DNA from 4 places in the Cupriavidus sp. USMAHM13 genome. Region 4 is predicted to be linked to each of the others. Evidence: predicted binding sites of a transcription regulator. Region 4 holds the regulator's gene; each other region holds the start of a gene.
What was found. The regulator HrcA, encoded in region 4, represses chaperone genes, less so after heat shock. The targets are predictions, from matches to a motif close to TTAGCACTCNNNNNNNNNGAGTGCTAA.
Positions count from the first base shown of each region.

Region 1 (7,784 bases), 570 kb from region 4:
GCGGCTCTTCCAGCGCCCGCAGCACGATCTTCACGCCGGCTTCCTGGTCGGCGTTGGCTCCCGCGACGCCGCGCACGGCCGCCCGGGCACGGATCAGCGCCACGCCGCCGCCGGGGACAATGCCTTCTTCCACGGCTGCGCGGGTAGCGTGCAGCGCGTCCTCCACGCGTGCCTTCTTTTCCTTCACTTCGACTTCGGTCGCGCCACCCACCTTGAGCACGGCCACGCCGCCGGCCAGCTTGGCCACGCGTTCCTGCAGCTTCTCGCGGTCATAGTCCGAGCTGGCTTCCTCGATCTGGGCACGGATCTGCTGCACGCGCGCCTGAATGCGCGCCGCCTCGCCTCCCCCGCCGATGATGGTGGAGTTCTCCTTGCCGATCTCCACGCGCGAGGCCTGGCCCAGGTCATGCAGCCCGGCCTTCTCCAGCGTCAGGCCGATCTCCTCGGAAATGACGGTACCGGCGGTCAGGATGGCGATGTCTTCCAGCAGGGCCTTGCGGCGGTCGCCGAAGCCCGGCGCCTTCACCGCGGCCACCTTGAGGATGCCGCGGATATTGTTGACCACCAGCGTGGCCAGCGCCTCGCCCTCGACGTCTTCCGCCACGATCAGCAGCGGCCGGCCGGCCTTGGCCACCTGCTCCAGCACCGGCAGCAGGTCGCGGATGCTGGAGATCTTCTTGTCCACCAGCAGCAGGTAGGGCTGCTCCAGCGCGACGATCTGCTTCTCCGGCTGGTTGATGAAATAGGGCGACAGGTAGCCGCGGTCGAACTGCATGCCCTCGACCACCTCCAGCTCATCGCCGAGCGACTTGCCGTCTTCCACGGTGATCACGCCCTCCTTGCCCACCTTGTCGATGGCCTCGGCGATGCGCTCGCCGATGGCGCTCTCGCCGTTGGCCGAGATGGTGCCGACCTGGGCGATCTCCTTGCTGGTGGTGGTGGGCTTGCTGATGCGGCGCAGCTCCTCGATGGCCACGGCCACCGCCTTGTCGATGCCGCGCTTGAGATCCTGCGGATTGAGTCCGGCCGCCACGTACTTCACCCCCTCGCGCACGATGGCCTGGGCCAGCACGGTCGCCGTGGTGGTGCCATCGCCGGCGTTGTCGCTGGTCTTGGCCGCGACTTCCTTGACGAGTTGCGCGCCGATGTTCTGCAACTTGTCCTGCAGCTCGATCTCCTTGGCCACGGACACGCCGTCCTTGGTCACGGTCGGGCCGCCGAAGCTGCGCTCCAGCACCACGTTGCGGCCCTTCGGGCCCAGCGTGACCTTGACCGCGTTGCCCAGGATGTTGACGCCTTCGACCACCTTGGCCCGTGCTGCGTCGCTGAACACTACGTCTTTCGCTGCCATCTCTGCTTTCCTTTGTCCTTTCTTCCTGATCCGGTTCCGATCGTGCCGATGTTCTCCATCGTGCCGATGATCCCGATCGCTTCTTTCGTTCTGCGTGGGGCTTGCCGCTGCGCGCGACGCGCTCAGCGCTCGACCACCGCGACCACGTCCTCTTCGCGCAGCACCAGCAGCTCCTCGCCGCCGATCTTCACCGCCTGCCCGGCGTACTTGCCGAACAGCACGCGATCGCCCACGCGCAGGTCCGGCGCAATACGCTCGCCGGCTTCGTTGCGGCGGCCGGGACCGACCGCCACCACCTCGCCCTGGTCGGGCTTCTCGGCGGCGTTGTCCGGGATGACGATGCCGGACTGGGTACGGGTTTCGTTTTCCGACCGCTTGACGATCACGCGGTCATGCAATGGGCGAAGGCTCATCTGTTCTGGGCTCCAGGGAAATCGGGCGGGCGCGGGAGGCCGGGATCGGCGCGGTGCCGGCCATCAGCACTCCCTGCGAACGAGTGCCAAAGTATAGGAAGCCCCCCCGGCACGCGCGAACTGATCATTTCGCATTTACATAGGCGCCCGTCGCGCAGCACACAGCACGGCATGGCACCGTGCAGCAGGTGCCTTCTTGCCGCCGTGCACCGTTCGAAGGATTCCTCGCAAGCTCATGCGGATTTCCCGCTTCCCTTTTGCACGGGCTTGCGCAAGGCTCCCACCTGCACGGTAACCGCGGCAGCGATCGAAGCCACAGCAGCAGCGACCGCCGCCCTATCCCTCATCCGCCCCAAGGAGCCTCCATGACCCAGCCACGCCAAGCCGACCACGACATCGATCCGCTGTTCCTGCAGCGCTGGTCGCCCCGCGCCTTCACGGCGGAAGCCATCGCGCCGCAGACCTTGCTGCGCTTCTTCGAGGCCGCACGCTGGGCACCGTCCGGCTACAACGCGCAGCCCTGGCGCTTCATCTATGCGCGGCGCGACACGCCGGACTGGCAGCCGCTCTTCGCCTCGCTGTCGGAGTACAACCAGGGCTGGGCCGCGCGCGCGGCCGTGCTGGTGGCGGTGCTGTCGCGCAAGACCTGGACAGCGCCGGGCAAGAGCGAGCCGCAGCCGGTCGCCACGCATTCCTTCGACGCCGGCGCCGCCTGGGCCAACCTGGCGCTGCAGGCCACCGCGGCGGGCTGGCACGCCCACGGCATCGGCGGCTTCGACAAGGCGCGCCTGCGCGAGGCGCTCGGCATTCCCGAGGACTACGCCATCGAAGCGGTGGTGGCCATCGGCCGGCAGGGCGACAAGTCCTTGCTGCCCGAGGCGCTGCAGGCGCGCGAGCAGCCCAACGAGCGCCTGCCGCTGGCGCGGCTGGTCAGCGAAGGGCGCTTTGCCTTCGCCGAAGACTGAGCGGCGGCCAGGTTGCCTCGCACCGCGCAGGCAGCCTGGCACGCGCGGGCTCAGGCGGCATCCGCGGCGCCGGCCCGTCGCCGCGCGGCCGGATGCGGCGGCCGTCGCAGGCCGAGATGCTCGCGCAGCGTGGTGCCGCTGTAGTCGGTACGGAACAGGCCGCGCCGCCGCAACTCCGGCAGCACCAGTTCGATGAAGTCGGTGAGGCCGCCGGGCAGCACCGGCGCCATCACGTTGAAGCCGTCCGCGCCATAGGCCTGGAAGCGCTCCTCCAGCGCATCGGCGATCTGCGCCGGCGTGCCGACCAGTTGCCAGTGGCCGCGCGCGCCTGCCACGCGCTGGTAGAGCTGGCGGATGGTCAGGTTCTCGCGCCGCGCCAGGTCGAGCATCAGGCCCTGGCGGCTCTTGCTGCCGTTGGTGGGCGGCAGCTCCGGGATGGGCCCGTCGAGCGGATACGCGGACAGGTCCGCCCCGGTCAGGGCCGACACCAGCGCCAGCCCGACCACCGGATCGATCAGCGCCTGCAACTGCTCGAACTTCTCGCGCGCCTCGGCCTCGCTGTGCCCCACCACCGGAAACACGCCCGGCAGGATCTTCAGGTCCTCGGGCCGGCGGCCGTGGCCGGCCAGCCGCCCCTGCAGATCGGCATAGAAAGCCACAGCATCTTCCAGGGTCTGCTGGGCGGTGAAGACCACCTCGCCGCGGCGCGCGGCCAGTTCCTTGCCGGGCTCGGAGGAGCCGGCCTGCACCACCACCGGCTGCCCCTGCGGGGGACGCGCGACGTTGAGCGGCCCCTGCACGCTGAAATGCCGGCCGCGGTGGCCCAGCACGTGGCGCCGCGCCGGCTCGTAGTAGCGCCCGCTCGCCTTGTCGCGCAGGAAGGCATCGTCCTCCCAGCTGTCCCACAGGCCGCTGACCACGTCGGCGAATTCTTCGGCACGCTGGTAGCGCTCCTCGTGGCTGAAGTGCCGCACCCGGTTGAAGTTGCGCGCCTCGTGCTCGCTGGACGAGGTCACCAGGTTCCAGCCCGCGCGGCCTCCCGAGAGATGGTCGAGCGAGGCGAACTTGCGCGCGATGTGATAGGGCTCGTTGAAGCTGGTCGAGGCGGTGCCGACCAGCCCGATGCGCTCGGTGACGGCAGCCAGCGCCGACAGCAGGGTGATGGGTTCGAACTGGGCCTGGTAGCTGTGCGCGGTGCGGCTCAGGAACTCCACGTCGTCGCCGCGCGTGCCGACACCGTCGGCGAGGAACACCAGGTCGAACTTGGCCGCCTCGGCGGCCTGGGCGAGCGCGGCATAGTGACGGAAATCGATTCCCGCGTCGGCCTTGGCCTCGGGATGCCGCCACGCGGCGATATGGTGCCCGCTGGGGTACAGGAATGCACCGAGGCGCATCTGCTCATTGCGTCTTGCCATGGTGGCCGCGCTCCTTTGGTCCTTGGGTTCTCAGGCGGGCCGCCCGGGCAGGCGCCGCCGATTCGGTACGCGCGCCACCGCCCGGGCAAGACCTGGACGGCCATCGCGCGCGCTGCCGGAGGCCGTTCCGGCACGGTCCTCCCGCCGGCGTCCGGGCCGGCTGCTGCGCGCCAACATAGCGCCTGCCGGCACGCGCCGGCAACGAAGCAAATCGCGCTTGCATATGCGCGGTGCGCCGCGCCCGGGCGCATATCGATATCCGCAATGCTTCCTTCGTGGCAGGGCCCGGCGGCACTAGCATCGCCCCTCCTGCATCTGCTTTTTCTTGCTCGCCACCATGCCACGCTCCCCCTCCCTGCCCCGCCGTGCCGCCGCGCTGCTCGCGCTCTCCCTGCTGACCCTGGGCACCGCCCGTGCCGACGCCACCCTCGACCGCATCAAGCAGCGCGGCAAGGTGGTCATCGGCGTCGGCGCCAGCGGCGGCCCGTTCGGCTCGGTCGACCCCGCCACCCAGCAACTGGTCGGCTGGAACCCGGAACTGGCGCGTGACCTGGCCAGGCGGCTGGGCGTGGAGGCGGAACTGGTGCAGGTCCAGCCCTCCAACCGCGTGCAGTTCCTGCAGGCCGGCAAGGTCGACCTGCTGATCGCCTCGATGGAATACAACCCCGAGCGCGGCGAGCTGCTCGGCTACGCGCCCACGCCCTTCTACCGCGTCGGCGGCACCGCGGCCGTCCTCAAGCGCAGCGGCATCCACCAGTGGGAAGACCTGCGCGGCAAGACCGTGTGCGCATCCCAGGGCAGCAGCTATATCAAGCCGCTGCAGGAGCAGTACGGTGCCAGCGTGCGCGGGTACAAGACCGCCGCCGAATCGCTGCTGGCCCTGCGCGGCGGCCAGTGCGTCGCAGCCGTGCACGACGCCACGCTGATCCACCCGCAACTGCGCGGCAATCCCGAGTGGGCCGACTACGCAGCGCCAATCCCCAGCGAGATCCTGCCGGCGCCCTCGGTAGTGTGGACCCGCAAGGGCGAGGCCGACACCATCGCCGCGGTCGACAAGATCGTGCGGGAATGGCACCGCAGCGGCTGGCTGATCGCCACCGAGAAACGCCTGGGCATCGCGCCGCCGCAGCCCCTGCTGCCCGAACTGCAGGCCCGCTTCAAGCAGTCCTCCTAATTCGCGTCCGCCTGCATGTCCGCCTGCACGTCCGCTGACGCCTGCCGCGCCGTCCACGCCGGCAGGCCGCCTCACCCCGCAGCCATGACCGCCTCCCGTTTTCTTTCGCCCCTTCTCTGCGCCGCGCTGGCGCTCTGCGCCGGCGCGGCCCATGCCGACGCCACCCTCGACAAGATCAAGCAGCGCGGCAAGCTCTCGGTCGGCATCGACGGCGCCAGCCCGCCTTTCGGCCAGCTCGACACCGCCACCGGCAAGACCGGCGGCTACCAGACCGAGCTCGCCGCCGACCTCGCGCGCCGCCTCGGCGTGACGCTGGAAACCGTGCCCGTCACGGCCTCCACGCGCGTGCAGTTCCTGCAGGCCGGCAAGGTCGACCTGCTGGTGGCCAATATCCAGTGGACGCAGGAACGCAGCGAGATCCTCGACTTCGCGCCGACCCCCTACGACCTGGTCGGCGGTGCTGCCGTGGTGTCCAGGCGCAGCGGCATCCGGCGCTGGGAAGACCTGCGCGGCAAGGTCGCCTGCGTCTCCCAGGGCAGCAATTTCGCCCGTCCGCTGGCCGAGCGCTACGGCGCCATCGTCAAGGGCCTGCGCGGCATTCCGGAATCGCTGCTGGCGCTCAAGGGCGGCACCTGCGCGGCCTCGGTCCATATCCAGCCTGCCCTGTACCACACCCTGCACGGCCCCAGCGCCGAGGAATGGAAGGACTTCACGCTGGCCACCGAGGAACAGCTGATCCCCTCGCCGACCGTGGTCTGGACCCGCCGCGGCGAGAAAGACACCGTGGCTTTCGTCGACCAGGCGATCCGCGACTGGCACCGCTCGGGCTTCCTGCTCGCCACCGCGCGCAAGTCCGGCGTGCCCGACGGCGCCTACATCAAGCCGGCCAATGCACGGGCGCAGCAGGGCAGGTACGACACCGCGCCCGCTGACTTCGCCGTCTTCACCGAGGGCAAGAAGCCATGACGCGCCAGGACACCTGAAGCATGACGATGGAAGAACTGCTTCCCAGCCTGCGCCACGCGCTCGGCGCAGCGCATGTGCTGACCGCGCCGGAGGATACCGCCGGCTACCTGACCGACCGCCACGGCCGCCTGCACGGGCGCGCGCTGGCCGTGGTCCGTCCCGCCGACACAGCCCAGGTCGCCGCCGTGGTGCGCCTGTGCCGCGCGCATCGCGCGCCGATAGTGCCACAGGGCGGCAATACCGGCCTGGTCGGCGGCGCCACGCCGGATGCCAGCGGGCACGCGGTGCTGCTGTCACTGGGCCGCCTGAACCGCATCCGCGCGGTCGATACCGACAACGACACCATCACCGCCGAGGCCGGCGTCGTGCTGGCCCGGCTGCAGGAAGCGGCACGCGAGGCCGGGCGGCTGTTCCCGCTCAGCCTCGGCTCCGAGGGCAGCTGCACGGTCGGGGGCAATCTCGGCACCAATGCCGGCGGCACCCAGGTGCTGCGCTATGGCAATACGCGCGAGCTGGCGCTGGGCCTGGAAGTGGTCACCGCCGACGGCGAGATCTGGGACGGCTTGCGTGGCCTGCGCAAGGACAATACCGGCTATGCCCTGCGCGACCTGTTCATCGGCAGCGAAGGCACGCTGGGCATCATCACGGCAGCCACGCTCAAGCTCTACCCACAGCCCGCGCTCCAGCTCACCGCGCTGCTGGCCTTCCCCGCCATCGGCGACACCATCGGCTTCCTGTCGCGGGCGCGCGCCGGCTTCGGCGCCGCGCTGACCGCCTTCGAGCTGATCTCCGACACCGCGCTGGGCCTGGTCGCCCGGCACGTGCCCGAGCAAGCCATCCCGCTCGATGCCACGCAGCCGTGGTACGCCTTGCTGGAGCTGTCCGACAGCGAAGGCGAGGCGCACGCGCGTGCGCGCTTCGAGGCGGTGGTCGGGCAGGCCATCGAGGATGGCCTGGTGGCCGATGCCGCCATCGCCGCCAGCGTGGCGCAGAGCCAGTCGCTGTGGCGCCTGCGCGACCAGGCGCTGGGTGTGGCCCAGCAGCGCGACGGCGGCAACCTCAAGCACGATATCTCGGTGCCTGTCTCGCGCATCCCCGCCTTCCTGCAAGCCACCGCCACCGCGCTGCAGGCCGCCTTCCCCGGCGTGCGCCCGGTCGCCTTCGGCCACCTGGGCGACGGCAACCTGCACTACAACGTCTCGCACGCCCTCGCCTCCACCCCGGCCGCGCTGTTCGCCGACGAGACCGCCATCCATCGCCTGGTGCATGACAGCGTGCATGCGCACGGCGGCTCGATCAGCGCCGAGCACGGCCTCGGCCAGCTCAAGCGCAACGAACTGCCGCGCTACAAGAGCGCGGTCGAACTCGACCTGATGCGACGGCTGAAGCAGGCCTTCGACCCGCTCGGCCTGCTCAACCCCGGCAAGGTGCTGCCGGAGTCCCAACCCGACACCTCGACACCATGACCTTCCCGCTTTCCCAACGCGCACGCCGGGTGCG
Region 1 covers NZ_CP017751.1:2,511,890-2,519,673, forward strand. Annotated here, with positions in the region: gene groL (chaperonin GroEL) at 1-1,351, opposite strand, end outside; gene groES (co-chaperone GroES) at 1,474-1,764, opposite strand; gene BKK81_RS11055 (nitroreductase family protein) at 2,130-2,729, shown strand; gene BKK81_RS11060 (LLM class flavin-dependent oxidoreductase) at 2,780-4,144, opposite strand; gene BKK81_RS11065 (transporter substrate-binding domain-containing protein) at 4,482-5,318, shown strand; gene BKK81_RS11070 (transporter substrate-binding domain-containing protein) at 5,403-6,284, shown strand; gene BKK81_RS11075 (FAD-binding oxidoreductase) at 6,305-7,750, shown strand; gene BKK81_RS11080 (aminotransferase class I/II-fold pyridoxal phosphate-dependent enzyme) at 7,747-7,784, shown strand, end outside.
Region 1: the regulator HrcA is predicted to act here: its motif matches at 1,828-1,854, upstream of groES (co-chaperone GroES).

Region 2 (7,784 bases), 1.0 Mb from region 4:
GGCGGCACGCGCTGGTCGCAGGGAGGCGGCCGGCGAATGCGCGCAGAACTGGAAAAGCAAGCGCCGCAGGCTGGCTGGGATCCTGCGGCGCTTGCTTTTTCGTTTGGGAGGGCCGGTGCTGCAACTGCCCGGCGCAGGCAGGTTCAGGGCCCCATGCGGATGCCGGTGCTCTGGATCCAGCCCATCCAGTGCGAGAACAGGATGAAGAGGAACAATGCCACCGAGAAGCCGACGCGGAACATCAGCGACCGCATCATGTTGGGGGTCCTGCCGCGATCCCGCATCATGAAGAAGAGCGCGCTGGCAAGGCTGCCGATGATCAGGATGAAGGCAATGACGATGACGATGCGCATGACGGGGGCAGGCGAGCGGTTTCGGCAAGGCGAAAGCGGCCATTATCGCACCGGGCTCGGCCATGGCGGGAGGCTGGTGCGATGAGCGTGCGCTTCTTCCCCGCGCGCTTCTTCCGGCCGGCGCCGACGCTGGCCGCCCTGATGGTGATCGCGCTGACCTGCGCGCTGGGCAACTGGCAGCTCAACCGTGCGCATGAGAAGCTGGCGCGCGCCGCGCGTCAGCAGGCCCTGGCCGCAGCGACACCGCTCTTGCTGGGCCCGGTGCCGCTGGCAGCCTCTGCCGACCTGGCCGACCGGCGGGTGCGCGCGCGCGGCCGTTTCGACGCCGCGCATACGGTGCTGCTGGACAACCGCCCGCATGGCAACGGCACCGATTCGCGCGCTGGCTTCCTGGTGCTGACGCCGCTGCGCATCGCCGCCGAGGGCGGGACGGGGCAGGGTGCCAGCGTGCTGGTCCTGCGCGGCTGGCTGCCGCGTGATGCGCAGGACCGCAGCCGCATCGCGCCCTTTCCCACGCCGGCGGGCGAGGTCGACATCGATGGCATGGCACTGGCTGCCGTGCCGAAGGTCTACAATCTGGGCTCCGCCAGCGAAGCCGGGCAGAAGATACGGCAGAACCTGGATCTCGCGGCTTACGGGGCGGAGCTCGGCGTGACGCTCCAGCCACTGGTGCTGGAGCAGCGCAACGACACAGGAGACGGGCTGGCGCGCGACTGGGCGCCGGCCGATTCCGGCGCCGACCGCCACTACGGCTATGCCTTCCAGTGGTTCGGCCTGGCCGCATTGACCCTCGTACTGCTGCTGGCACTGGGCTGGCGGCGCTCCCGTGCGACGGCGCCGGCGCAAGCATCACGAATGAACTGAGCGACACATGCCAACCCAAGATCCCATTTCCGCGCGCGCGGCCGAACTGGCCCAGGTCGCCTCCGGCCGGGCATCCGGGCCGCGCATCGATGCGCGCACGCGCAGGGGGCGGCTGCAGATGCTGTTCCTGCTGCTGGTGTGCGCCTCGCCTGTGATTGCCTCCTACCTGACCTACTATGTGTTCCGGCCGGCCGGCGGCACCACCAACTATGGCACCTTGATCGATCCGCAGCGCCCGCTGCCGGCCGTGCAGGTGCGCGACGAGCGCGGCGAGGCGGTGCCGCTCGAGCGCTTCAAGGGCAAGTGGCTGCTGTTGAGCGTCGATGCCTCCGGCTGCGACGAGGCCTGCGCCAGGAAGCTGTTCACGGCGCGCCAGCTGCGTGCCGGACAAGGCGAAGGGCGCGAGCGCATCGTGCCGGTGTGGCTTATCCTCGATAACGGTGCCGTCGACCCGCGCCTGTCCGCCGCTTACAACGAGCCCTATGCCGGCACCCGCTTCCTGCGCATCGATGCCGATACCGCGCGGCGCTGGCTGCCGGCCGAGGCGGGCGGGCGCATCGAGGACACGCTGTTCCTGGTCGACCCGCTCGGCAACCTGATGATGCGCTTTCCCAAGGATCCCGACCCCAAGGGCGTCAACGGGGACCTCAAGAAACTGCTGAAGTACTCCCGTATCGGCTGACCGGACCGATGCGCCTGCTGCAACCGATGTCTCACCCATGCTGATCCAACTTGCCACCATCGGGGTCCTGATCGCCCTGATTCCCCTCACCTACGTGCTCGTCAAGGGCGATCGCAACAAGTACCGCAGGCTGGTCTGGATCACCGCTTTCCTGACGCTGGACCTGATCATGTTCGGCAGCTTCACCCGCCTGACCGATTCCGGCCTGGGCTGCCCCGATTGGCCGGGCTGCTACGGGCACTCGAACCCACATGCCGCGCTGGAGCCGATCCGCGCCGCGCAGACGGCTCTGCCGAGCGGACCTGTCACGCTGGCCAAAGCCTGGATCGAGATGGTCCACCGCTACTTCGCCATGGCGGTGGGCGTGCTGATCATCACGCTGGTGGTGCTGGCCTGGGTCAAGCGCCGTGAATTGCGCCAGTCACCCTGGTTCGCCAGCAGTGTGCTGTTGCTGGTGTGCGTGCAGGGCGCTTTCGGCGCCTTCACCGTGACGCAGAAGCTGCAGCCCATCATCGTCGTGACCCACCTGATGCTCGGCATGGGCCTGCTGGCCTCGCTGATTCGGCTCGGCTCGCGCAACGATCCGCCGCATGGAGTGGGCGCGGGTGCGGGGCTGTTGCGCTGGCCGGCCCGCATCGCCTTGCTGCTGCTGGTCGTGCAGATCTTCCTGGGCGGCTGGGTAAGCACCAACTACGCGGTACTGGCCTGTACCGACTTCCCGCTGTGCAACGGCCAGTGGATCCCGCAGATGGATTTCCGCCATGGCTTCACTCTGTGGCGGCAGCTAGGCATGACCGCCGACGGCGACTACATCCCCCATGCGGCGCTGGTGGCCATCCATTGGGTACACCGCGGCTTTGCCTTCGTGGTGCTCGCCTTCCTCGCCTGGTTCGCCCTGCGTGCGCGCCGCGTGGCGGGACTGGAGCGGGCCGCCGGCTGGCTGCTGGCGGTGCTGGCCCTGCAACTGGCCACGGGCCTGTCCAATATCGTGCTCGACTGGCCACTGGTGGCCGCGGTGGCGCACAACGGTGGGGCGGCGGTGCTTCTGCTGCTTCTGGTCCGCCTCCATTACAATATAGGGCTTGCGACCCGGCCTGCCGGCGCCGCCACCCGCGCCACAACCGCTGCGCGCGCGACATGAAGGACAAGACCCCTCCCGTGGCCACAGCTACCCAACCCCACCCAATCAGCCGCTTGCGTCACATGACGCGCCAGTATGCGGCGCTCACCAAACCGCGCGTGACGCAACTGGCCGTCTTCTGCGCCGTCATCGGCATGTTCCTGGCCACGCCGGGCATGGTGCCCTGGCCGGTGCTGCTGGGCGGCGCCGCCGGTATCTGGCTGCTGGCGGGCGCCGCCTTCGCCATCAACTGCCTGGTCGAGCAGAAGATCGACGCGCTGATGCGGCGTACGGCCTGGCGCCCCTCGGCCACCGGCGAGATCGGCACGGCACAGACGCTGGCGTTCTCGGCGGTGCTGGGCGGGGCCGGCATGTGGCTGCTGCACGTCTTCACCAATGACCTGACCATGTGGCTGACGGTGGCCACCTTCGTCGGCTACGCGGTCATCTACACCATCCTGCTGAAGCCGGCCACGCCGCAGAACATCGTCATCGGCGGCCTGTCGGGCGCCATGCCGCCGGCCCTGGGCTGGGCCGCGGTAACCGGCACGGTGCCGGCCGAGGCATGGTTCCTGGTGCTGATCATCTTCACCTGGACGCCGCCGCATTTCTGGGCGCTGGCGCTGTACCGCCGCGCCGACTACGCCAAGTCCGGCCTGCCGATGCTGCCGATCACGCATGGCGAGCGCTTCACCCTGCTCAATATCCTGTTGTACACACTGGTGATGATCGCCGCCACGCTGCTGCCGTTCATCTACGGCATGAGCGGCCTGATCTACCTGGTGGCGGCGCTGGTGCTGGGTGGCGGCTTTCTGTCCTACTCCTGGCGGCTGTACCGCAACTACTCGGACGAACTGGCGCAGCGCACCTTCCGCTTCTCGATCCTCTACCTGTCACTGCTGTTCGCTGTGCTGCTGGTGGATCACTATTTCAAGTTCGTGCTGCCGCTCTGAGCCAGCACTGCCCCCGGCGCGACACTTTGTCGCGCCGGGACGCGCCTGCATGCGGATGGGCGATACTCGCCAGTGTGATGAACCGAGCGGGAAGCGCATGGCCATGCGGATGGCCTGCATCCGGCCCGCTCCCCCGACGAACCCTGCAATGTCCAAGCCCCGCCCCTTCCCGTCTTTCTCCTGCTTCGGCCGCCTGCGGCAATATGCCGCAATGGCGCTGCTGGCTCTGATGCTGGCGGCTTGCGGGCAATCCGCTCCGAAGTTCCAGAACATCGACATCACGGGCGGCAGCGAATTCGGCAAGGATTTCAGCCTGGTCGATCATCACGGCAAGGTGCGCACGCTGGCTGACTTCAAGGGCAAGGCGGTCGTGATGTTCTTCGGCTACACGCATTGCCCCGACGTGTGCCCGACCACGCTGGCCGAACTGAAGGGCGTGATGGAAGCGCTGGGACCCGATGCCGACCGCGTGCAGGTGTTGTTCGTCACGGTCGATCCCGAGCGGGATACCCAGCAGTTGCTGGCGCAATACGTGCCCGCTTTCGATTCGCGTTTCCTGGGCATGCGCCCGGCCGACGAGGCGGCGCTGCAGAAAGTCACCAAGGACTTCAAGGTCTACTACGCCAAGGTGCCCGGCACCTCGCCCGGCAACTATACGATGGACCATTCGGCGGGCAGCTACGTGTTCGATCCGCAGGGACGGCTGCGCCTGTTCATCCGCCACGGCCAGGGGCCCGAGCCGATCGCGCACGACCTGAAACTGCTGCTGTCCTGATTGCGCCGCGCACTCGCGCAGGCAGGGGAAAACGCAGGCAGCGAAAAAGAAAGGGGCCGGTTCACGGGGAACCGGCCCTTTGCCATTCCGCCCGGCGGACGCGCTGTGCGCGGCGCCGGCAAGGACGCTCAGGCGAAGGCCTGCAGCGCGCCCTTCATCTTTTTCATGGCCGCCGCCTCGATCTGGCGGATGCGCTCGGCGGAAACGCCGAACTCGTCGGCCAGTTCATGCAGCGTGGCGCCGCCCGAACCGTCGTCGTTGACGTGCAGCCAACGGGCCTCGATGATGCGGCGGCTACGCTGATCGAGCTTGCCGAGCGCCTCTTCCAGGCCTTCCACCTGCATACGGTCGCTGCGCTTGGCTTCGAGCACGCGGGTGGGTTCGTTGTGATTGTCGGCCAGATACGCGATCGGGGCGAATTCCTCTTCGCCGTCGTCGACCTGCCCTTCCAGCGCCAGGTCGCCGCCCGACAACCGGGTTTCCATCTCCATCACTTCCTCGGGCTTGACGTTGAGCTCGCGCGCAACGGCTTCGACCTGCTCGGGCGTGAAGGTGTTGTGGGTTTCCTGCTTGTGGCTGCGCAGGTTGAAGAACAGCTTGCGCTGGGCCTTGGTGGTGGCCACCTTGACCATGCGCCAGTTCTTCAGCACGTACTCGTGGATCTCGGCCTTGATCCAGTGGATGGCGTACGAGACCAGGCGCACGCCCTGGTCGGGATCGAAGCGCTTGACGGCCTTCATCAGGCCGATATTGCCTTCCTGGATCAGGTCGGCGTGGGGCAGGCCGTAGCCCAGGTACTGGCGTGCCACGGATACGACCAGGCGCAGGTGGGACATCACCAGCCGGCGTGCCGCATCGACGGAATCATGGTCGCGCAACTCGCGCGCGAGACGCTGCTCCTCTTCGACGGAGAGCATCGGGACGCGGTGGACCGCCTGGATGTAGCTGTCGAGGTTGCCCAGGTTGCCGGGCATGGCCAGCGCAAGGCTGGCGCCGCGCTGCGGCATCGCGGGCAGGGTGGTGGATTGGATCGAATCGGCAGACAGGACTGCGTTCACTCATTGGCTCCTTTTGCGTCCGGCCGGCGGGTTGCCGGGGGTGCTGTTTCCCTCGGGGAAACGCACTGCATTGCAACACATATTAGCACTCAAGCCGGTTGACTGCTAATTCGACTGGCAATGTGGTCAATAGTTCCAGACGATTGCTATTTCAGAATGGATAGCATGCATTTGTATGGCGCATAACGCACTTCCCGGCGCGAGGGCCCGCTCGCGCCTAGCATTAGAGATGCGGATCGCCGCCTGGTTCTGCCCTTTCGGCCAATAGAGTGGGAGCGGCGGGCGGGAGCGGCGTTTACACTGCGGATGCGCCACTTCGCCGATGCCGTCTCCACGGTACATTCATTCCCAGGAGGATCTATGTCTGTCATCGAACACCTGCTCAATCCCCATGTCCGGGACCTGGGCGATTTCACCGTGCGCCGCGTCCTGCCCGCGGCGGCCGCGCAGACGGTGGGGCCCTTCATCTTCCTCGACCATATGGGCCCGGTGGCGATGCCGCCCGGCAAGGGGGCGGACGTCCGTCCGCATCCGCACATCGGCCTGGCCACGGTGACCTACCTGTTCGAGGGCGAATTCCTCCATCGTGACAGCCTGGGCAACGAGCAGGTGATCCGCCCCGGCGACGTCAACTGGATGACCGCCGGCCGCGGCATCGCGCATTCGGAGCGCTCGCCGCAATCCGAGCGGCCGGCCGGACCGCACCTGCACGGCATCCAGACCTGGGTGGCACTGCCGAAGGCCTACGAGGACGTGGAGCCCTCGTTCCACCACTTCGGCGCCGCCAGCCTGCCGCGGCTGGAGTTGCCCGGAGTGCGCCTGACGGTGATCGCCGGCGATGCCTTCGGCCAGGAGTCGCCGGTGCGTGTCTTCAGCCGTACGCTCTACGTTGCCCTGGAGATGGAGGCGGGCGCCACGCTGGTGATTCCTCCCGAGCATGTGGAGCGTGGTGTCTATGTCGTCGAAGGCGGCATCGCCGTCGATGGCGAGGCCATTCCGGCCGAGCACCTGGCGACGCTGGTGCAGGGGGAGACGGTGACACTGAGTGCCACGACGCGGGCGCGCGTGATGCTGCTCGGCGGCGAGCCGCTGGACGGCCGCCGCTTCATCTACTGGAACTTCGTGGCCAGCAGCAAGGAGGCCATCGAGGCGGCGGCGCAGCGTTGGGAAGACAATCTCTTTCCGCAAGTGCCAGGCGAGACCGAACGCATCCCGCTGCCGCCGCGCCGCCCGTCCTGACGGGCAGGGCGGCAGCCTTGGCCGGCGTCGCCGCCTGGAGGAGGGTGCAGCCCTAGACCGGGCTGGCCCAATTCACCTGCGCGCCATCGCGCAGGCAGGCGTGGATGGCCTCGACCTGGGCCGCGATGGGCGCCGGCACGGCTAGCTTGCCTTCCAGCACCGCGCGGATCCAGGCCACGGTCTGCTCGACGCTGGTGCCAGCCGGCAGGTCCGGCACGTCGGCAATGGAACCGGAGGCCGGCTCGACCAGCGTGCGCTGGTGCCCGTCGTGCAGCCAGTCGATGCGCCCGCCGCGGCGGGCATCGGCCACCACTTCGCCTTCGGTGCCGCGCGCCAGCAATACGTTGGCCGGCTCGTGCGAAAAGAAGTCGGTCAGCGTCTCGCGGTATTCCGGATGTGTGTAGCTGTACAGGCGCAGGGCTTCGGCCGGGCTGTGGCCACCCACCGGCTGCAGCAGCTTGACCACGGTGTGGGCCGAGTTGCGCAGGCCGACGATGTCGCGCTTGTCGAGCAGGCGGCTCAGTGCCGGCGACAGGACGTCGATCGGCAGCACCGCCAGCGGCAGCCCTCCGCCGCTGCCGCGCAGCCGTGTCGCGGCTTCGGCAGTGCTGGAGCACAGCGGCTCGCCCAGTGCCTCGAACAGTGCCAGGCTGGTCAGGCGTCCGGCGAAGTGCCGGATGCCGTGCACCAGGACCGGGGTGCCGGCGCGTGCCAGCAGCATGGCCAGCAGCGGTACCAGG
Region 2 covers NZ_CP017751.1:918,220-926,003, forward strand. Annotated here, with positions in the region: gene BKK81_RS04140 (twin transmembrane helix small protein) at 144-353, opposite strand; gene BKK81_RS04145 (SURF1 family protein) at 435-1,217, shown strand; gene BKK81_RS04150 (SCO family protein) at 1,225-1,899, shown strand; gene BKK81_RS04155 (COX15/CtaA family protein) at 1,937-3,040, shown strand; gene BKK81_RS04160 (heme o synthase) at 3,037-3,972, shown strand; gene BKK81_RS04165 (SCO family protein) at 4,184-4,747, shown strand; gene rpoH (RNA polymerase sigma factor RpoH) at 4,876-5,754, opposite strand; gene BKK81_RS04175 (pirin family protein) at 6,166-7,044, shown strand; gene ybiB (DNA-binding protein YbiB) at 7,097-7,784, opposite strand, start outside.
Region 2: the regulator HrcA is predicted to act here: its motif matches at 5,888-5,914, upstream of rpoH (RNA polymerase sigma factor RpoH).

Region 3 (7,784 bases), 420 kb from region 4:
TGTGGATCGAGCCGGTTACCGCGCAGGTGATGATGACTTTGCGTGCCATGGTGCTGGTGCTCCTGGTAGGGGTCAGGCCGGTTCGGCGACGACGATGTTCTCGATGTGGCCGATACCGTCGATTTCCACGCGCATCACGTCGCCGAGCTTGAGGAAGCGCGGCGGCTTCTGCGCACCGCCGACGCCGGACGGGGTGCCCGTGGCGATCACGTCGCCGGGCTCGAGCGTCATCACGGTGGACAAGCAGGCGATCTGCTGCCAGATGTCGTAGATCATTTCGCCGGTGTTGACCTCCTGCCGGCATTCGCCGTTGACGAGCATGCGCATCTGCAGGTCGTGCGGGTTCTTCACTTCGTCGGCGGTGACGAGCCACGGGCCGAACGGCCCGTGTGTGTTGAAGGACTTGCCGAGCATCATGGTCGGCGAGCGCATTTGCCAGTCGCGCACCGAGACGTCGTTGCAGACCGTGTAGCCGGCGACCACCGACGCGGCCTCTTCCGCCGGCACATGCCGGCAGCGCCGGCCGATCACCACGGCGAGTTCGGCTTCATAGTCGAGCTTGTCCGACACCTTCGGCATGTGGACCGGATCGAACGGCCCCGTCACGCACGAGACTTGCTTGTTGAACCAGACCTGGCTGTCGGGCACCTGGATTCCGGCCGCGATTGCCTCTGCCACGTGGCGGCGGTAGTTCATGCCGATGGCGAGGAACTTCGATGGGTTCGGCACCGGTGCGTCCAGGCGCACGTCGGCGAGCGGCCAGGTCACAGCGTCTTCGAGGCGCACGTCGCGGGCGCGCTGCATCAGTGCGGGGCCTCCCTGCAGCAGTTCGAGCATGGTGGACGGCAGCGCGCGATCGCTGGCGGGCAGGTCGATGACCTGCCCGCCTTCGACCTTGCCGATCGAGCGATGGCCGCGGCATTGGAAAGTGACGAGCTTCATGTTGTGCTCCTTGTGTTCCTTGTGTTCCTGGTGTGACGGATGATTGGATGGAGGGTGGCGAGTCGTCAGGCGTCGCCTTCCGGGCTCCCGGCGAAGATGGCGGGCAGGTCGGGGCCCCAGAGATACATGCCGTCCTCGGGCGCGTGGTCGGCGGCAACCCAGTCGACCGACGCGGGGATGTAATCCATCGTGGCGCTGTATTCGGAGAAGCTGCCCCACGGGTCCTGCACGTAGTAGAAATAGTTGGAGCCGAGGACGTGACGTCCGACACCCCAGCCGTTGCGGTACCCGGCGGCGGCCATCTGCATATAGCCGAGCCCCACTTCCTCGATGGTCGGCACGTCCCAGCTCAGGTGGTGCAGGGCCGGCGCGGGGCTCGCCGCGAAGGCGAGCAAGTGGTGATCGCCGCCGTGCGGCGCATGGATGAATGCCACGCCGTCGCCCGAGCGATCGGACAGGCGCAGGCCCAGCACGCGCTCGCAGAAGTCGATCTGCGCGGGCACGCTCGTGGTGGCGAGTGCGATGTGCGACAGCCGCGAGGGCTCGACGCGCGGCGTGTTGCGCCGGTACGGCGCGCAGCGCGTGCCGTCCACCGGCAGCGGAGGGTTCGCATGGGCAGCCGCGTCCAAGGTGGTTTTCACGCCGGCGCGGATCTGCAAGGGCAGGCCGTCCGGATTGCGGATCCAGAAGCCGGAAGCATCGGCGTCCGCGGGCGGATCGATCAGCGCGACGCCGGCCTCCAGTGTGCGCGCGCGCAGCGCCTCCAGGTCGTCCTCGAAGGCATGCAGCGTGAGCCATTCGAACTTCTTGCGCGCGCCCTGGCGCAGCCGGCCCCACACGTGCGGCGAGCCGAAGGTGCGGATCAGCAGGCCGGTGTCGCCGTCGGGCTGCACGTCGAGGCCGAATGCCGAGTAGAAGCGATTCGCGGCGTCGAGCGACGGCACGGTCATGCGGAACTCGCCGATCGAATGGATGCCGAGGCGGTCGCGCCTGCGTTGTTGCGTCATGGTGTCTCCTGTCGTGGGATGGAATTCAGGCGCATTGCAGTGCGTGGCGCCAGGTATCGACGAGCGCGTCGAGTTCGTCCGCGCTGCGTGCCGCGCCGAAGCTGTAGAAATCGGGGCGCGCGAGCACGGCTTCCACGCCATGCCGGTCGAAGTAATCGGCGTACACGCCTTGCAGGTCGGCGAAGCCGCCGGGACCGAAATGGGCGATGATCGCCTGCTGTTTGTCGAGCCCGGCGCGGTTGGCCGGACTGAGCTTGTCGAGGACCTCGCCGTTGCTGGCGATCAGGGCGAAGCCGTTGCCGAACACGTCGTCGAAGAGGCCGCGGCGGCCGCCGGACTCGACCATGCCCTGGGGTGCCAGCCAGCCGCTGCCGGGCGCGTGCGGGTCATAGAGGCCCGCGCCCAGGCGCGGCTGCGGCGCCTCGGGCGGCCGGAAACCGGGCGTGGCCTGCGCGGCCAGCATCTCGCGGTCGCGCGCGGCGGCCGCTTCGGGATCGGTGATGCAGATGACCTTGCCCAGCGCGATCGAGAAGTCGATCAATTCGCGCACGTGGTGCAGCCGCTCGGGGCCGTAGCTGTCGAGCAGGGTGTCGCCGGCCTTGCCGTCGAGGATCGCATTCAGTCGCCACGCGAGCGCCCCCGCGTCGCGCAGGCCGCTGCACATGCCCTGGCCGGCGAACGGCGGCATCAGGTGCGCCGCATCTCCGGCCAGCAATGCGCGGCCCTTGCGCCATGACTTCGCCCAGCGACCGCGGAAGGTGTAGACGGCGTGGCGTTCGAGGAGCGCGTTGTCGGGCGTGATGTCCCAGCGGGCAAGCAGGTCCCACGCCACCGTATCCTGGTTCATCTGCTCCGGGGTCTCGCCGGGCAGCAGCATGAATTCCCAGCGGCGGCGGCCCGGGCCGCCCGAGACGATCGTCGTGGGCCGCGCGGGATCGCACAATTGCCAGCTTCTCGGCATCCACTCGCGCTGCTGCAGGGGCTTCACGTCGACCACCAGCCAATCGAACGCGAAGCCGAGGTCCTCGAACTCGATGCCGAGAGCGTTGCGCACCATCGAGTTCGCGCCGTCCGCACCCACCAGGTAGCGCGCGCGGATCCTGCCGGTTTCGCCGCTGCCGACCCACCGGCCATCCACCAGCCCGCCGGCCTCGATATCGAGCTCCACCCTCTCGGCTTCTTCGCGCAGCGCGGTGGCCGACCAGCCCTGGCGTACCGTGACGTTCGGCAGCCGCTTGACGTGGCGGTCGAGCACGGCTTCGAGCTCCGGCTGCGCGAAGGTGCTGGCGACAGGCCAGCCGCTCGGACCCTGGCCCTCCCAGCGGAAGTCCATCAGCACCTCATGGTTGGCGTTGCACCACTGGTAGCGGTCGGAGGCCTCGGCAATGCGCTTGATATCATCGATGACACCCGAAGCCTGGAAGAGGCGGGCAATCTCGTGGTCGTAGTGGACTGCGCGCGGCAGCGGATAGAGATCGGGCCAACGCTCGACGACGGCCACGCTGCGCCCCGCGCGCCCCAGCATCAGCGCGAGCAACTGGGCCGTGGGGCCATAGCCGACGATCGCCACATCCACGAACTGGTCTGCCTCCATGTCTTCTCCCGGATCAGGTAAGATCTTAAAATGACGAATCAGTACAATTCATACTTTATTGTCAACTTGACGAATTGCTTCACGCAATGGGGGAAACCCGAGGGGTCGCGATGAGGGCGTCGGGCGACAGCGCGGGGCTGGCCGCGAGCGAAGCGGCCAAAGAGGATCATCGTGTGCGGACCGGCGCGGCACGGCGCGAGTCGACGCGGCGCAAGCTGCTCAGCGCGGCAGTGGAAGTGTTCGCGGCCAAGGGGCCGGACGCAGCGTCGATCGACGACTTCCTCGCCGCGGCGGGCGTCGCGCGCGGCACCTTCTACAACTACTTCAAGACCACCAGCGAAGTGCTTTCCGCCGTCACGTCGGAATTGAGCGACGCGGTGATCGCCCGCATCGAGGACTGTGTGCGACAGATCGACGATCCGGTCGAGCGGGTCTGGGTGGGGTGCCTGATCTACATGGAAGTGGCCGTATGCCATCCGGCCTGGGGCAGGTTCATCGCGCGGGCAGGGGGGCGCAGCGAGGCGACGGGGCGCCTGACTGACATCTACCTGCCGCGCGATCTCGTCAGCGCGCGCGAACGAGGCATGGCGCATTTCACGCACGACCGCGCGGCCAGGGATCTCGTGGTAGGCGCGATCTACCAGAGCATCGAGACGGTGTTATCCGGCGCGGCGGAGCGCCAGCACTTGCGAGACCTGATGCGTCTCGTACTGGCCGCACTGGGCATTGCGCCATCGACTATCGAGCGGCTCAACGACATGCCGCTGCCGGAGATCGAGCTGCCTGACAGCCTGAAATCGTTGGAAGCAGCGAAACCGTAGCCCTTGACCTATATCCAGGGCTCGTGAACCTGATGCCGCCAGTTCCGCCCGCCAATGCCGCTAGCCCGCGTCTGCCCCGCAGTGTCGGCGTTGGCCGCCTCCGTGGCCGGGGTTGTGACCTGCGCCGGTCTGATGGGCAGGCCGGGCGACATCGAAGGGATATGGATGGAACCCGTGGTAGGGGCGGGTCAAGCTGCGTGTCAGTTCAAAGTCGGGTGAACAAAGTTCAAGGCTGAGCGAATCTCGACACCTGCCTACCCCCGCCTACCCCTATCCAAGGCCTCTCCGGGAAAACCCCCATTCAGGCCTTGTCTTGAAAACGTAAACCCCCGTCCCTATAATTAGCACTCGTCCGGTGGGAGTGCTAACAGCTTGATCCGGCGAGCCAATTCTGCTGGCCGTCCGTGCTGGCGGCCTCAATTTGTGAAATAAAACTCACTTGTACTAAGGAGTCCGTATGAATCTGCGTCCTTTGCACGACCGCGTGATCGTCAAGCGTCTGGACAACGAAACCAAGACCGCATCCGGCATCGTGATTCCCGACAATGCTGCCGAGAAGCCCGATCAAGGCGAAGTGCTGGCCGTTGGCCCCGGCAAGAAGGACGACAAGGGCAACTCCATTGCCCTCGACGTCAAGGTGGGCGATCGCGTGCTGTTCGGCAAGTATGCCGGCCAGGGCGTGAAGGTGGATGGCCAGGAACTGCTGGTCATGCGCGAAGAAGACATCATGGCGGTGGTCAACAAGTAATGCGGCTGCCGGGCGCCGTGCGCCCGGGCCCTGCTTGTGACGCGCCCGCCGCGGCGGGACGCCTGAGTCTCTCAGACTTATCCAACATTCCCGGTCTCCCGCATGGGGGATCCATCCAAGATTCGGAGTAACAGAACATGGCAGCTAAAGACGTAGTGTTCGGCGACGCCGCCCGTGCCAAGATGGTCGAAGGCGTGAACATCCTCGCCAACGCAGTGAAGGTGACCCTGGGCCCGAAGGGCCGTAACGTGGTGCTGGAGCGCAGCTTCGGCGGCCCGACCGTGACCAAGGACGGCGTGTCCGTGGCCAAGGAAATCGAGCTGAAGGACAAGCTGCAGAACATGGGCGCCCAGATGGTCAAGGAAGTGGCTTCCAAGACCAGCGACAACGCCGGTGACGGTACCACCACCGCAACCGTGCTGGCCCAGTCGATCGTGCGCGAAGGCATGAAGTACGTGGCCGCCGGCATGAACCCGATGGACCTGAAGCGCGGCATCGACAAGGCTGTCGGCGCTGCCGTGGAAGAGCTGAAGAAGCTGAGCAAGCCCACCACCACCAGCAAGGAAATCGCCCAGGTCGGCGCGATCTCCGCCAACAGCGACAACTCGATCGGCGAGCGCATCGCCGAGGCGATGGACAAGGTCGGCAAGGAAGGCGTGATCACCGTCGAAGACGGCAAGTCGCTGGCCGACGAGCTGGAAGTCGTGGAAGGCATGCAGTTCGACCGCGGCTACCTGTCGCCGTACTTCATCAACAACCCGGACAAGCAAGTCGTCCAGCTGGACTCCCCGTTCGTGCTGCTGTTCGACAAGAAGGTCTCGAACATCCGCGACCTGCTGCCGGTGCTGGAGCAAGTGGCCAAGGCCGGCCGCCCGCTGCTGATCATCGCTGAAGACGTCGAAGGCGAAGCCCTGGCGACCCTGGTGGTCAACAACATCCGTGGCATCCTGAAGACCGCCGCCGTCAAGGCTCCGGGCTTCGGCGACCGCCGCAAGGCCATGCTGGAAGACATCGCCATCCTGACCGGCGGCACCGTCATCGCTGAAGAAGTCGGCCTGACGCTGGAAAAGGCGACCCTGCAAGACCTGGGCCAAGCCAAGCGCATCGAGATCGGCAAGGAAAACACCATCATCATCGACGGCGCCGGCGACGCAGCCTCGATCGAAGCGCGCGTCAAGCAGATCCGCGCCCAGATCGAAGAAGCGACCTCGGACTACGACCGTGAAAAGCTGCAAGAGCGCGTGGCCAAGCTGGCCGGCGGTGTTGCCGTGATCAAGGTCGGCGCAGCCACCGAAGTCGAAATGAAGGAAAAGAAGGCACGCGTGGAAGATGCGCTGCACGCTACCCGCGCAGCCGTGGAAGAAGGCATTGTCCCCGGCGGCGGCGTGGCCCTGCTGCGTGCCCGTGCTGCCATCGCTGGCCTGAACGGCGACAACGCCGACCAGAACGCCGGTATCAAGATCGTGCTGCGCGCAATGGAAGAGCCGCTGCGCCAGATCGTGCTGAACGCCGGTGAAGAAGCGTCGGTCGTCGTTGCCAAGGTCATCGAAGGCAAGGGCAACTACGGCTACAACGCCGCTTCGGGCGAGTACGGCGACCTGGTGGAAATGGGCGTGCTGGACCCGACCAAGGTGACCCGCACCGCGCTGCAGAACGCCGCTTCGGTGGCTTCGCTGATGCTGACCACCGACTGCGCCGTGGCCGAAGCTCCGAAGGAAGAGTCGGCTCCGGCAATGCCGGGCGGCATGGGCGGCATGGGCGGCATGGACGGCATGATGTAAATCTGCCGGACTGCCGGCTTCGGCAGCCTGTCTGAAAAAAACCCCCGCGGGTGCGAACCCGCGGGGGTTTTTGTTTGGGCGGCCGCCGCGTCCTGCGTATGCCGCCGGCAGAGGGGAGTGCGCGGCGGCGGGCCGGCTTCGGGCGCGGCATCCAGGGGCGCGAGGCTCCGCGCCGGCCTTTGGATGCCGGGCCGGCGCCTCAGAACAGTCCAGGCACGACGCGGTAGCGCACTTTGTCCTGATAGGCGCGGTAGGCCGGATCCGCGCTCAGCAGCCGTTCCTCGCGCACCGCGCGCACCGCCAGCAGCCCCAGCTGCACGGCGTACACCAGCAGGTTCTGCAGGCCGAAGTTGACCAGCAGGAAGCCGATGTAGGAAATGAAGTAGCCGAGATAGATCGGGTGCCTGACGAGGCGGTAGGGGCCGCCCGAGACGATGCCCCGGTTCGCCGGCAGCAGCCCGAAGGCACGCCGCAGCGTGAGCTTGGCGCCGATCTGCAGCAGGATGCCCGCGGCCTGCAGGGCCACGCCGACCATTTCCGGCACGAGGTGGATGCCCGGCGCCAGCTGGATCCACAGGAAGTAGTAGGTGGCGGCGATCGCGCAGGCGACGGAGATCGGGCTCCAGTCGCGCTTCTCCGGTACCCGCGCCGTGAGGGCGATGGCGATGGTGACGAACTCCGCCAGCACGATCAGCAGCAGCGTGATGCGGCTCGGGTCGGCCAGCCATTGCTGCGCGGCGGCATAGGCGAAGGCGGCGAACAGCAGCGAGGTGGCGAGCCGCAGCGCGGCTTCCACGGCGTAGTCGCGCAGGCCGAGAGGCCTGGGCACGGCAACGGTTCCTGCGTCCGTGGGCGGACGTTCTGGCATGGTGTGGAGTTTCCTTCCCCGTC
Region 3 covers NZ_CP017751.1:1,520,115-1,527,898, forward strand. Annotated here, with positions in the region: gene BKK81_RS06630 (3-keto-5-aminohexanoate cleavage protein) at 1-49, opposite strand, end outside; gene BKK81_RS06635 (fumarylacetoacetate hydrolase family protein) at 73-942, opposite strand; gene BKK81_RS06640 (VOC family protein) at 1,008-1,949, opposite strand; gene mhpA (bifunctional 3-(3-hydroxy-phenyl)propionate/3-hydroxycinnamic acid hydroxylase MhpA) at 1,975-3,543, opposite strand; gene BKK81_RS06650 (TetR/AcrR family transcriptional regulator) at 3,630-4,364, shown strand; gene groES (co-chaperone GroES) at 4,822-5,112, shown strand; gene groL (chaperonin GroEL) at 5,250-6,893, shown strand; gene BKK81_RS06665 (methyltransferase family protein) at 7,093-7,722, opposite strand.
Region 3: the regulator HrcA is predicted to act here: its motif matches at 4,706-4,732, upstream of groES (co-chaperone GroES).

Region 4 (7,784 bases):
CGCCACCTACCCGCTGGCACGGCTGATCCCCGGCACTGCCGGCTACCTGATGGCGCAGTACTTCATCGGCTATGGCGAAGACCTGCTGGACTATAACCGCCGTTCGCCCTGGCAGTTCCGCATCGGCTACGCGCTGTCGCGCTGAACCGCGGCACTCAGCCGGCGAGCGGCTTGCCGGCGGCCTTCAGGCGCGCATTGGCGACGGCGGCGGCGAACTGGCCGTGGCCGTGCCAGCCGGTGGCCCGTCCGAGTTTCCTGCCGCCCTGGAAGAACAGGAAGACCGGAATGCCATGCAGGCCGAAGCGCTGCCCCAGTTCGGGATGCGCATAGACATTGGCGTGCAGCCAATGGAGATCGAGCGCCCGGATCGGCTCGGGATTGGCCAGCATGGCCCGCTTGGCCATCTCGCAGTTGAAACAATCGACGCCCCAGCAGAACAGGCAGACCATCCGCTCGCCGGCAGCGGCAAGGGCTGCATCGATGGTGCTCCCGTCCACTTCCTGCATGGCGAGCAGGTCGAAGGCGCGATGGTCGAGATGCTCGGGACCTCCGCGCTGCTCGCGGCGATCGGGCCGGCTGGTGTCGCTGCACATGGGATTCCCTCCCGGGGAAAAGCCGCCCGAGGCGGCGACCGGCATGAAAAAACGCCCGGGCCTGCCGGCACCGGGCGTCTTGCTGGCGCCGCGGGGCGCCCGCGCCGCGGCGCGACCGGCGCGCCCTGCGCGTGGCTTACTTCGGGGCGGACACCGTGACGAGTGCCGGACGAAGCACTCGATCGGCGATCAGGTAGCCGCGCTGCAGCACCGCCACCACCGTATTGGGTTCCTGCTCCGAAGGCACCATCGAGATGGCCTGGTGCTTGTGCGGGTCGAATTTTTCACCGACCGGGTTGAGTTCGACAACCTTGCCTTTCTCGAAGGCATTGCTGAGCTGGCGCGCGGTCAGTTCCACGCCTTCGCGCAGCTTGGCGATGTCGCCCGAACCGTCGGCCAGCGCCGCCTGCAGGCTGTCCATGACCGGCAGCAGGTAGTCGGCGAAGCTCTCGATGGCGAATTTGTGGGCCTTCGACACGTCGTCCTGGGCACGGCGGCGGATGTTCTCGCCCTCGGCCGTCGCGCGCAGGTACATGTCGTAGTGCTCGCGCGCCTTGGCCTCGAGAGCGGCGATCTGTGCCGCCACATCCTCCACCACGGCGGCCTCGGCCTGGGCCGGCGCCGCGTTGCTGGTGTCCTCGCCCGCGGGCGTCGTCGGGGATGGCGTCTGCTTATGTTCTTCCATGTCGATCCGTAAATAAAGCACGGCACGCGCCTGGCGCGGCCGTTGGGAGGTCAATCGGCAAGTCTAACCCCCAACTGGAGGCAGCCGGGCGATTTTCAAGAGTCGCGCCGGCAGCCGTTGAAACACGCGGTTACAAAGCCCCGTCCAGTGCAATCAACGCCGTGTTGCCATGCTGCACCGCACCTACTAAGATGGTTTTGAATAAAGTGATAAAAATAACGGGGGGCGCGGATGCATTGCCTGCGGGTCCATGCCGAAGGGATTGCCATGCATAAACTGCCTGTCATCGCGATCTGCCTGCTCGCCGCCTTGTCGGCGATGACCGTTTTCATCTGCGCGTCCGGCGCGCTGACGCCGCGCGACACCGAATACGGCAGCGGCAAGGCCATCTTCAAGCACTATATCGTGCAGCACCTGCGCTGAGCGGGTCGGCACGATCCGCCTCAGTCTCCGAGTCCGTCGATGCGCCGCCGATCGCGTTTGGTCGGCCTGCCGTGCCACTGCGCGGCGGGTTCGCTATGCAGGCGGCGGCGCTCCGCCTCGACCTGCCTACGCGCCTGGCTGGCTTCGCTCTCGGCGTAGAGCGACTGCGCCACCGGCGCCGGCCCGCGTGCCGCCGCGATGCCTTTCACCAGCACTTCCCAACGCTGTCCATGCGCCTCCAACACCACCGTGTCGCCCGGCCGCACCTCGCGTGAGCTCTTGCAGCCCTGACCGTTGACCTGCACCCGCCCGCGCTCGACAGCCTCCGCTGCCAGCGAGCGGGTCTTGAAGAAGCGCGCGCACCACAGCCACTTGTCGATGCGCAGCCGTGCCTCCGGCTCGAAACTGACATTCATGCGGCAGCCCCCCGGGTCTGGGCACGCGTGCGCCGGGCTTCGAGTTCGTGCGGATGCGGCGCACGGAGATCCCAGCCCTGCAGGTGCTGCAAGGCGATCTCGGCCAGGCCGGCGATCCAGGCCGGCGCATCGTTGAGGCAGGGAATGAAATGGAAATCCTTGCCGCCGGCCACACGGAACACGGACATCCCCTCGATGGCGATCTCTTCGAGCGTCTCGATGCAGTCCGCCGGGAAGCCCGGGCAGAACACGTCGACGCGGCCGGCGCCGACCCGGCCCAGTTCGCGCAGCGTGGGCGCGGTATAGGGCTGCAGCCACTCCGCCCGGCCGAAGCGCGACTGGAAGGTCACCTGGTACTGCCCGGGCTGCAGGCCCAGCGCCTCGCCCAGCAGCCGCCCCGTCTTCAGGCATTCGCAGTGATAGGGATCGCCCAGCTCGAGCATGCGCCGCGGCAGGCCGTGGAAGGACAGGATCAGCTTGTCGCCGCGCGCGAAGTCCGGCATGCCGTGCTGGGCCCAATAGGCGCCGACCTGCTGGTGCAGCGCGCCGATATAGGCCGGATGGTCATGGAAATGCTTGACCAGGCGCAGCTCCGGCTGGTTGCGCCAGGCGGCCAGCACACGGAAGGCCTCGTCGAAGGCGGTCGCGGTGGTACTGGCCGAGTATTGCGGATACATCGGCAGTACCAGCACCCGTTCGGCGCCCTGGCGGCGCAGCGCTTCCATCACCGACGCGATCGACGGGTTGCCGTAGCGCATCGCGCAGGCCACGGTCACCTCGTGCCCATGCTGGTTGAGCAGCAGTTGCAGGGCGTGCGCCTGGCGCTCGCTGTATACGAGCAGCGGCGAACCCGTCATATGGGCCTCGCGCAGCCAGATCGACTCATACTTCAGCGCCGAAGCACGCGAGCGCAGCGGCAGGATGGCCCCGTACAGGATGGGCAGCCAGGCGGCGCGGGGAATCTCGACCACGCGCGGATCGGACAGGAACTGCTTCAGGTAGCGCCCTACCGCTTTGGGCGTCGGCGCGTCCGGGGTCCCGAGGTTGACCAGCAGGATCGCGGTACGCGTCACCTGGCCGTGCTGGTAGGCCGGTTCTGGCGAAAACGTCATGTCAATTCCGGTTTGGCGCGCCCGCGCGCGCCGGGTACGGGCCCGGCCGGTCGCCGCGCGCCGGCACGGGACGAACGTCAACTCTGGCTGAGTGCGCTGGACAGCAGCCGGGCGGTGATGTCGACGATGGGAATCACGCGGTCGTAGGCCATCCGGGTCGGACCGATCACGCCCAGCGTGCCGACGATCTGCCCGTCGACCTCGTAGGGTGCGGTGATGATCGCCATGTCCTCCAGCGGCACCAGCCGGCTCTCGCCGCCGATGAAGATCTGCACGCCCTCGGCATGGCTGGATACATCGAGCAGCTGCAGCAGGCTGGTCTTGTGCTCGAACACGTCGAACAGCCGGCGCAGCTTGTCCATGCTGGACGACAGGTCCTCCACCTCCAGCAGCTTGCGCTCGCCGGAAATGAAGACCTGCTCATCCTCCTCGGCCATGGCGTCGCTGCCCGCCTGCACCGCCGCCTGCATCAGCTGCGACATGTCCAGGCGCAGCGCCTGCAGTTCGCCGCGCAGGTGGTCGCGCACGGCGTCGAAGCTCATGCCGGCGTAGTGGGAGTTGAAGAAATTGGCCGCCTCCACCAGCTGGGCCGGGGTATACGCCAGCTCGGTCTGGATGATGCGGTTCTGCACATCGCCCTCGGGGGTGACGATGATCAGCAGGATGCGCTTGGCCGACAGGCGCATGAACTCGACCTGCCGGAAGGCCTGGGCACGCCGCGGCGTCATCACCACGCCGGCGAAGTGCGACAGGTTGGACAGGGTGCGCGCGGCACTGCTGAGGATACGCTGCGGGGCCAGCTGCTGGCCGCTGAGCTGGTCCTGGATCAGCTCGGCCAGTTCGCTGCGGGCGGGCGTGCCCTCGGGCGCCTTGGTGGTCAGGATGGAGTCGACGAACAGACGGTAGCCGCGCGGCGTGGGCACGCGGCCCGCCGAAGTGTGCGGACTGGAGATGAAACCCATCTCCTCCAGATCGGACATCACATTGCGGATGGTGGCCGGCGACAGGTCCAGCCCCGAGTACTTGGACAGGGTCCGCGAGCCGACCGGCTGCCCCTCGGCAATGTAGCGCTCGATCAGGGTCTTGAGCAGCGTTTTCGAACGTTCATCCATAGTGCCCCGATTTTACGCAACTTTTACCGGATGGGGCGTATCGCGCAACGGCCTGCCGCCGCGGCGGCAGGCCATGCTGACAATGGTCACGGCGGTATGGTCTAATCCCGGCATGTCCGCACACCCCAAGCCTGGCGCCGCCCGCGCGCCCTTCCGCACCGTGGCCCTGATCGGCCGCTACTCCACCGCCGGCATCGAGGCGCGGCTCGAGGAGCTGGCTTCCTGCATCCTCAAGAACGGCCAGGACGTGGTGTTCGAGCGCGATACCGCGCTGGCCACCGGCCTGACCGGCTATCCGGCGCTGGCACCGGAGGAGATCGGCCGCGAGGCCGACGTGGCGGTGGTGCTGGGCGGGGACGGCACGCTGCTGGGGATCGCCCGCCAGCTCGCCGGCCACGACGTGCCGCTGATCGGGGTCAACCACGGGCGGCTCGGCTTCATGACCGACATCCCGCTGGAAGACGTCCAGTCGGTGCTGCCCGACATGCTGGCCGGCCGCTACGAGGCGGAGACGCGCATGCTGCTGGAATCGCGCGTGGTGCGCGACGACGAGCAGATCTTCTCGGCGCTGGCCTTCAACGACGTGGTGGTCAACCGCTCCGGCATTTCCGGCATGGTGGAGCTGGCCGTCTCGGTGGATGGCTATTTCATGTACAACCAGCGTTCGGACGGCCTCATCGTCTCCACCCCGACCGGCTCCACCGCCTACGCCCTGTCGGCCGGCGGCCCGATCCTGCATCCCACGCTGTCCGGCCTGGTGCTGGTGCCGATCGCACCCCACGCGCTGTCCAACCGCCCGATCGTGCTGCCGCACGATGCCGAGGTGACCATCGAGGTGGCCACCGCGCGCGACGCCAGCGTCAACTTCGACATGCAGTCGCTGACCTCGCTGCTGCCCGGCGACCGCATCGTGGTGCGCCGCTCCGACAAGACCATCAAGCTGCTGCATCCGGTCGGCTATAACTATTACGCCACGCTGCGCAAGAAGCTGCACTGGCACGAGTATCCGTCGGAAGACAATCGCCTTTGAGCCGCCTCGCCTTCCGCCCCCTGCTCGCACCTGACCTGCACCTGACCTGCTCCTGACCTGCACCTGACCCGCCACCCAGAACGATGCTGCGCAGCCTTTCCATCCGCGATTTCGTCATCGTCGACGCGCTCGACCTCGACTTCTCCGCCGGCTTCACCGTCTTCACCGGTGAGACCGGCGCCGGCAAGTCGATCCTGATCGATGCGCTGGCCCTGGTGCTGGGCGAGCGCGCCGATGCCGGCGTGGTGCGGGAAGGCGCGGCACGGGCCAGCGTCAGCGCCACCTTCGCCACGCACCCCGCGCTCGATGCCTGGCTCGGCGAACGCGAGCTGGCTGGCGAGGGCGACGAGCGCGGCACCGTGCTGCTGCGCCGCACGGTCGACGCCAGCGGCCGTGGCAAGGCCTTCATCAACGGCGGCGCCGCCACGCTGGCGCAGTTGCGCGAGGTCGGCGACCAGCTGGTCGACATCCATGGCCAGCATGCCCACCAGCAATTGCTGCGTCCCGATGCCCAGCGCCTGCTGCTGGACGCCCATGCCGGGCTGACGGCCCAGGCCGGCGCCGTGGCCGAGGCCTGGCGCACCTGGCGCGCCTGCGTGCGCCAGCGCGAGACGGTCGAGCAGCAGTCGCGCGAGATGCAGCTGGAGCGCGAGCGCCTGGAGTGGCAGGTCGGCGAGCTCGACAAGCTGGCACCGCTGCCGGGCGAGTGGGACGAGATCCAGTCCGAGTACAACCGCCTGTCGCACGCGGCCGGCCTGATCGACGGCGGCCGCGCCGCACTCGACGCACTCTCCGAAGCCGATGGCTCGGTGCTGTCCGGCCTCAATACCATCGTCCAGCGGCTGCGCCAGCTGGCCGATATCGACCCGGCCCTGCGCGACGTGCTGGCGGCGCTGGAGCCCGCCCAGGTGCAGGCAGAGGAAGCCGCCCACTCGCTGACCCGCTACGTGGACCGCCTCGAACTCGACCCGGAGCGGCTGCAGGCGGTCGAGGAGCGCATGCAGGCACTGCACGCGACGGCGCGCAAGTACCGGCTGCCGCCGGAGCAGTTGCCCGCCGAGCTGCAGGCACGCCGCCAGCAGCTCGACGACCTGCAGGCCGCGCAGGACCTGAACAAGGTGATGGCACGCGAAGCCGCGGCGCGCGCCGCCTACCTGACCATCGCGCATCACCTCAGCGATGCGCGCAAGGCGGCCGCCGCGGCCTTGTCGGCCGCCATCACCGAGGCCATGCAGGGCCTGTCGATGGCGGGCGGCAGCTTCGCCGTGGCCTTGCACCCGCTCGAGGAAGGGCTCAGCCACGGCCTGGAGCAGGTCGAGTTCCTGGTGGCAGGCCACGCCGGCGTCAGCCCGCGCCCGCTCGCCAAGGTCGCTTCGGGGGGCGAGCTGGCCCGCATCAGCCTGGCGATCTCGGTCATCACCAGCGAGGCCGCGCCGACCCCCACCCTGATCTTCGACGAAGTCGATGCCGGCATCGGCGGCGCGGTCGCCGAGGTCGTCGGCCGCCGCCTGCAGGAGCTCGGCCGCAGCCGCCAGGTGCTGTGCGTGACCCACCTGCCCCAGGTGGCGGCGCAGGCCGGCAGCCACCTGCTGGTCAGCAAGGCCACCACATCCGGCCCCGGCGGCGCGGTCACGCGCTCGCATATCCGCGTGCTCGATGCCGGCGGACGCGTCGACGAGACGGCGCGCATGCTGGGCGGCGCCACGGTGACAGCGACCACGCTGCAGCATGCCGAAGAAATGCTGGCGCAAGGCGCGCGCGGCGGCAGCGCCACCCACGGCAGCAAGGACGGCCGCCGCCCGCGCCGGGCCGCCGTCTGACCCGGCCGACGCCGCTGCCACCGCGGCGCCCCCTACCCCCCTTCAGGAGATCCGAACCATGTCGACCCGCAAGCTGGTCCGCCCGCTGCTCACCGGTGCCCTGGGCCTGGCCCTGGCGCTGGCACTAGGTGGCCTGACGGGCTGCCAGGCCCAGTCGAAGCCCGTGCCGCCGCCGCCCGGCGGCATCACCGCCGATCGCTCGCTCGGCGACATCATGGTGCGCTTCCGCCCGCCCGCCGTGAACGACTCGGTCGAGGCCGGCAAGCTGCTGGCCGAGATCCAGGGGCCGGCGCGCTTCGTCGTCAAGCGCCCGATGTCCGGCGGCGTCTGGCTGGTCACCGCCATCAGCGATAACGCCGACGCCACGCTCGACCAGGCGCTCGAACGCCTGCGCGCTGCGCCGCGCGTGGAAGTCGCCGAGCCGGACCGCCTGCTCAAGCCTAACCGCGAAATGCCGAAAACACGCGAGATGCCACCGGACTGACCGCCACGCCGGCTTGTCACGGGCCGGTCACCGGCTTGTCATATCCCGCTGGCTGCCGTCGGCGCGCTTTGCGCACAGCGAGGCGCCGCAGCATGCCGGGAGCCGGGAT
Region 4 covers NZ_CP017751.1:1,938,308-1,946,091, reverse strand. Annotated here, with positions in the region: gene BKK81_RS08555 (phospholipase A) at 1-145, shown strand, start outside; gene BKK81_RS08550 (thioredoxin family protein) at 156-593, opposite strand; gene grpE (nucleotide exchange factor GrpE) at 730-1,278, opposite strand; gene BKK81_RS35960 (hypothetical protein) at 1,546-1,701, shown strand; gene BKK81_RS08535 (RNA-binding S4 domain-containing protein) at 1,722-2,117, opposite strand; gene hemH (ferrochelatase) at 2,114-3,229, opposite strand; gene hrcA (heat-inducible transcriptional repressor HrcA) at 3,307-4,341, opposite strand; gene BKK81_RS08520 (NAD kinase) at 4,454-5,371, shown strand; gene recN (DNA repair protein RecN) at 5,455-7,191, shown strand; gene BKK81_RS08510 (hypothetical protein) at 7,250-7,675, shown strand.